DNA from 2 places in the Thermoanaerobacter sp. YS13 genome. Region 2 is predicted to be linked to the other one. Evidence: a T-box and tRNA genes for the amino acid it is inferred to sense, from the RefSeq annotation. Region 2 holds a T-box; the other holds one or more tRNA genes.

Region 1 (3,098 bases), 650 kb from region 2:
TCAAGAGACAAAAAAGTGATTTCAGGAAATTCATCTTGAAATATTTTGTATCTTAATATATAATAAACTCATTAATAAAATTTTTAGAGGGAGGATCTTTATTTATATGCCATTTGAGGTTGGAGATGTTGTTGAGGGCACCGTGTTAAACATCACAGACTTTGGAGCATTTATTCAGTTACCAGAGGGGAAAACTGGGTTGGTGCACATTTCGGAAGTTGCTAATACCTATGTAAAAGATATTAGGGAGCATTTGAAGGAGCATGATAAAGTAAAAGTAAAAATATTGTCCATGGATGCTAATGGAAGAATAAGTTTGTCAATCAAAAAGGCTTTGCCCAAGAATAATAAAGAAAGGGAACCAAAGGATTTTGTATGGCAGAGCAATAGGAATTATAATACTAATAGTTCCTTTGAAGAGAAATTGCTTAAGTTTTTAAAAGATTCAGACGAAAGGCAGCAACAGCTGCGAAAGAATTTTGATTCCAAGAGAAGAAATACAGGCTACAGAAGAAGCAATGGATATTAACTTCGGGTTATGCCCGAAGATTTTTCATAAAGGGTTTTTACCTGTGATAGTTGGGGGTTATTATGAGAATTTGTGCAATTGATATAGGGACAAATTCAATACGCCAACTTATATGTGACATAAATAATGGAAATATAAACAAGATACAAAAAGACGTTGAAATAACTCGATTGGGGGAAGGAATTTCCAAAACGGGTAAGTTAAATAATAATGCGATACAGAGAAGCATTGAAGTGATTGAACGCTTTGTGAAATTGGCCCAAGAAAAAGGTGCAGAAGTTATATATGCTTTTGCAACATCTGCGATGAGGGATGCTAAAAATAAAGATGCTTTTTTTGAGCAAGTAAAAAAACTAGGCTTAGAGGTAGAAATTATAGATGGAGAAACAGAGAGCTTGTTTGGATATATAGGAGCAATGATGGGGGTCAATAAAGAAAATGCACTTGTATTAGATATAGGAGGAGGAAGCACTGAATTAGCGTATGAGGGTAGAGAATTTGTAAAAGAAAGCTTCGATATTGGTGCTGTAAGGCTTACCGAAAAATTTATTAAAAATGACCCTCCTACAGCTGAGGAATATGATGAAATCAGGTTGCATATAATAGATACAATGGTAAATTCCATTAATAAGTACAAAGAAGTTGATAATATCATCGGCATAGGAGGAACAATAACAACTCTTGCTGCTGTTTCTCAACAATTGGAAATTTATTCTCAAGAAAAAGTTCATGGCTATCAGTTAAAAAAAGAAGAAATTAAGAGGATTTTAGATAAATTTATGTCTATTACATTGGAAGAGCGGAAAAAAATTTTTGGATTGCAGCCACAAAGGGCTGATATAATAATTGCGGGAACTGCTATATTACTTACTATATTAGAAATGCTGAGTTTTAAAGAAATAACCGTTAGTGAATGGGATAATTTAGAAGGAGCAGTCCTTTATAAATTTGGGAAATTTAAGTTATAAAATGGAATTTTCATTTGAAGTTGCAAAAGTGGATAAAAAAACTATTGACTTAGAGATATAGATATAATATAATAAATACTGTCTCAAGGAGATGAAGCCGGAGTGGCGGAACTGGCAGACGCACAGGACTTAAAATCCTGCGGGCCCTAAAAGCCCGTACCGGTTCGAGTCCGGTCTCCGGCACCAATGGCGCGGGGTGGAGCAGTCCGGTAGCTCGTCGGGCTCATAACCCGGAGGTCGTAGGTTCAAATCCTACCCCCGCAACCAAAAATATGGCGGCGTAGCTCAGTTGGCCAGAGCATGCGGTTCATACCCGCAGTGTCGGTGGTTCAAATCCACTCGCCGCTACCATCCACGCGCAAACTGTATCGTCTACTGAAAGCCTAAAATGGGCTTCAATTCTATCACGGTAGACGATTATTTTATTGATATATGTTGGTAAAATCTGCTTAATTTTGTGAGGGTCACCCGCTTCCAACACTTCTTTGTCTTTTAAAAGATACTGTCTTATTTTTTCTTCTGTTATAAAGGAAGTATCGGGTAGGTTGTTCATTTCTTTTATTCGCAAGGGTCTATTTGCCTTAATCCGTATATGATAAAACTTAAATTATTCATTATCCTTTTGGTGTAAAAATATATATGCTGTCTTGAAAATAGTATGGTAGAGAAGTTTCTTTTTAATCCACTTATGAAAGAAGTGAGAGTTTTTCCTCTTGTAAGTGTCTCTTTTAAAGACTTTACAATCATATTGAAAGAATACTGAAAATGAGGAATACAGAAATCAGGAAGGTAGGAAAGAGTCCTTTTGCACACAGGGCATATGTATCTTCTTATAGCTATTTTTATACAATTGGATCCATCTAAATAGTAACGGTAATAAAACCCGTGCTTTTTTAGTTTTACTCTACACTTGCAATCGGGATAAGGACATCTATCTGGTGGGGCAGGAAAATTGTAATCTTTACCTTTATGTAAATATCCTTCAATGTTATCAACATGGAAAATTATTTGCATAAGTAACCTCTCCAATTGAAATTAATGCTAAAGGAATCTGAAAAATTTTTTTAAATTCCTTTAATAATCTGAAAAATTTTATCGGTTTTGGGCTAAATTAATTTGAGAAATGACATATTGCCTTGCTACCTAGCTTCTCCGTCAGTTCCTTTATCCTTCTTACAAGCTCTGTAATATTCATTCCTTTGTTTAATTAATCGTCAAAAATGTCTACCACTTCTCTAGTGAAATTTAGAGCATTTTGTAGTATAATATCCTCAAAGATATTTTTTTTCACAAGAGACACCCCTTTCTGTGTTGTTTTGTTTTCCATAATCTATTTTATCACAGGGGTTGTCTCTTGTTTTTTTTTCACTCAAAAAATCCTACGATAATTTTACACTATGGTAATTATTTTGTTATTGACATATGCATATACACATGTATATACTCTAATTATAGAGATTTAAATAAATTTTAACATGGTATAAAAACAAATTTTTAACTTGAAAATTTTTTATCAGGGTGAAAATGGTTTTTGAGTATTTAATTTGAGTGTTTATTATTAAATTTTTAATGTGGATTACAACCAGATTATACGAAGGAGG
Region 2 (3,098 bases):
CCATTTCATCTTTAGTTTTACTGGAATTATTTCTTATTTCAACGAACTTCTCTATGAATCTTTCCACTCTGTTGACAAATCGAGCAATAGCCTTAATACCATCATCATTCCACGGCCCACCTTCAGAATAAGCAAATCCAAACATAAGGTAAAGCCTGAATACATCAGAACCATATTCTTTAATGTATTCGTCAGGCGAAATGACATTTCCTTTAGATTTACTCATTCTGCTTCCATCAGGGCCCAATATTGTGCCTTGATGCACTAATGATTTAAAAGGTTCATCAAAGTCAAGATATCCCAAGTCTCTTAAAGCTTTTGTGACAAACCTTGCGTACAAAAGATGCATTGTCGCATGCTCTGCTCCACCTACATACTTGTCAACAGGCAACATTTTATTTATCCATTCTTTATTGAAAGGCTCTTTGTCGTTTTTGTTGTCGGGATATCTCAAAAAGTACCAGGAAGAATCTACAAAAGTGTCAAGGGTATCGGGGTCTCTTAACGCTTTGCCTCCACATTTTGGACAAGTAACGTTCATAAAGCCTTCATGCTTTTTAAGTGGAGACTCACCTGTTGGAGCAAATTCCACATCATAAGGGAGTAATACTGGTAAATCTTCTTCTGGGACAGGGACTATGCCACAGCGTTCACAGTGAATTACAGGTATTGGAGCCCCCCAGTATCTCTGCCTTGAAACAAGCCAGTCTCTCAATCTGTAATTAACCTTAAAAGAAGCTCTACCTTCTTGTTGCAATTTCTCTACAATCTTTATCCTTGCCTCTTCTGATTTTATACCTGTAAATTCTCCACTGTCTATAAGCACTCCATACTCAACAAAGGGTAGACTGTCGTCCACATCTCCAATTCCTTTTATCACTCTTTTTATAGGAAGGTTGTATTTTGTTGCAAATTCATAATCTCTTTCATCATGGGCAGGAACAGCCATGACACAACCTGTTCCATATGTTGCAAGGACATAGTCTGCTATCCAAATAGGGAGTTTCTCTCCCGTTAGAGGATGAATCGCGTATGCTCCTGTAAATACTCCTGTCTTTTCTTTTTCAGTAGACAACCTTTCAATTTCACTTTGTTTTCTCGCGTATTCTTTATACTCCTCAACAGCTTGTTTATATTCATCTGTAGTAATTAAATCCACAATCTCATGTTCTGGAGCGATAACTACATACGTTGCTCCATATAACGTATCAGCCCTTGTTGTAAACACCTTAAATGTCAGGTCTTTGCCGTCAACTTTAAATTCTATCTCTGCTCCATCCGACTTTCCAATCCAATTTCTCTGCATTATTTTTGTCTTTTCAGGCCAATCAAGTTCATCCAGTTTTTCAAGGAGTTCTTCTGCATAAGCAGTTATCTTGAAAAACCACTGAGTCAAATCTTTCTTTGTAACTTCAGTACCGCACCTTTCACATTTTCCATCTATAACTTGCTCGTTTGCAAGAACAGTTTGACAGCTTGGGCACCAATTCACTGGAGCTTTCTTTCTATAGGCAAGGCCTGCCTCAAAAAGCTTAAGGAAAATCCACTGTGTCCATTTATAATAGTCCGGCAAGCAAGTTATTACTTCATAGTCCCAATCAAAAGTTGCCCCCATTTCTCTTAACTGCTTTTCCATCGTTCTTATATTTTCCATAGTTGAATCATAAGGATGTATTCCTGTCTTTATTGCATAATTTTCTGCAGGAAGACCAAAAGCATCAAACCCCATTGGATGAAAAACTTCATATCCCTGCATCCTTTTAAGTCTTGCCCATGAATCTGTAGGACCATAATTGTACCAGTGCCCTACGTGAAGTTTAGCACCTGATGGATAAGAAAACATCTCTAAACAGTAAAGTTTTTTGTCCACATTTTCAGGATTAAACTTGTATAACTTTGTTTCTTCCCATTTTCTTTGCCACTTTCTATCGACTTCAACAGAATACGCCATATATTTCACCTCTAACTTAATTTTAATTTTATTAAAAAAAGCCCTTCATCTCATAAGAGACGAAAGAGCTACTCTTCCGTGGTACCACTCTTTTTGGCGCAAAAGCGCCCTCTCAAACCTGTAACGGCGGTAACCGTGCATACCTACTACAATTTAGTATGCCTGCTCCCTGGCGAGTTTCGGCATCTTAGGCTACCGTTTTACACCCACCAACGGCTCTCTTAAAGCTTACAATGCCTACTGCTCCGCTTCATCGCATTTTTCATTGATTTGTACATTATTTTATTATAAAACTAAAATAAATGCAAGGGTATTGTTACCTTTTGTTAAGATTTTCGTCTATAAAAGTGAAAGGTACTAATAAGGGGCGAGAAGGGAGGCCAAATTTGTGCCAGAAAGTTTTATTGAATTTTATGAGAAAAACTTTGACGATGTGTACCAGTACGTATACTTTAAAGTCGGCAACAAATGGGATGCAGATGACATTGTAAGTGAAATTTTTCAAAAAGCCTTCGAAAAGTATAATACAGTAAAATCAAACCCAAAGGCATGGATTTTTTCTATAGCTCGAAATACTGTAACAGACTATTACAGAACAAGGAAAAACCTGGTATCAGAAGAACTCATCATGGAATATTCTTATACCGATGTATTTGAGGACAAATTTGAAAAGGAAGTAGAATTAAATTGTCTTAAAAAGTCAATTTACGCCTTGCCAAAAGAAGAAATAGAAATTATAAACCTGAAATATTTTGCCGGCATGACTCATAAGGAAATATCTCAAACAATTGAAAAAACTGAGGAAGCAGTCAAAATGAAGGCTTATAGGATTATTCAAAAATTAAAAAATCTTGTAGCAAAATGTTTGGAGGGATGAAAATGGACGAAAAAAGAATAGAAGAAAACCTCAATAAATTAAAAGACTTAATTCCTGTAAATTATCAGCTTAAAGAATCTCTTAAAAAAAGATTTAAAAGAAACAGATGGAAAAAGAGAGGTGTAGTAATCGTAGCAGCTGCAGCAATACTTTTAATGGTTTTTTCTTTCGGCATCAAACACCTGCAAGACAACCTAATAACAAAAGTAAATGCAGAAGAATTAAAGATAATAAATCAAATTTCTTTCATAACTTTAGGAAAAATGAATG

The links. A T-box is a leader RNA that pairs with one kind of tRNA and senses whether it is charged. The one in region 2 lies ahead of leuS (leucine--tRNA ligase), so its partner is inferred to be a tRNA-Leu.
Region 1: it encodes a tRNA-Leu, which carries the amino acid that the T-box ahead of leuS (leucine--tRNA ligase) is inferred to sense. The anticodon was not compared.

The regions. Positions count from the first base shown of each region.
Region 1 covers NZ_JOOI01000002.1:766,315-769,412, forward strand. Annotated here, with positions in the region: gene THYS13_RS11515 (septum formation initiator family protein) at 1-19, shown strand, start outside; gene THYS13_RS11520 (S1 domain-containing RNA-binding protein) at 107-529, shown strand; gene THYS13_RS11525 (Ppx/GppA phosphatase family protein) at 592-1,497, shown strand; tRNA gene THYS13_RS11530 (tRNA-Leu) at 1,594-1,683, shown strand; tRNA gene THYS13_RS11535 (tRNA-Met) at 1,688-1,764, shown strand; tRNA gene THYS13_RS11540 (tRNA-Met) at 1,772-1,848, shown strand; partial or broken gene THYS13_RS11550 (DUF6431 domain-containing protein) at 2,065-2,511, opposite strand; partial or broken gene THYS13_RS13980 (ISLre2 family transposase) at 2,627-2,788, opposite strand.
Region 2 covers NZ_JOOI01000002.1:111,358-114,455, forward strand. Annotated here, with positions in the region: gene leuS (leucine--tRNA ligase) at 1-1,951, opposite strand, end outside; T-box leader at 2,004-2,214, opposite strand; gene THYS13_RS08410 (RNA polymerase sigma factor) at 2,340-2,828, shown strand; gene THYS13_RS08415 (PD40 domain-containing protein) at 2,831-3,098, shown strand, end outside.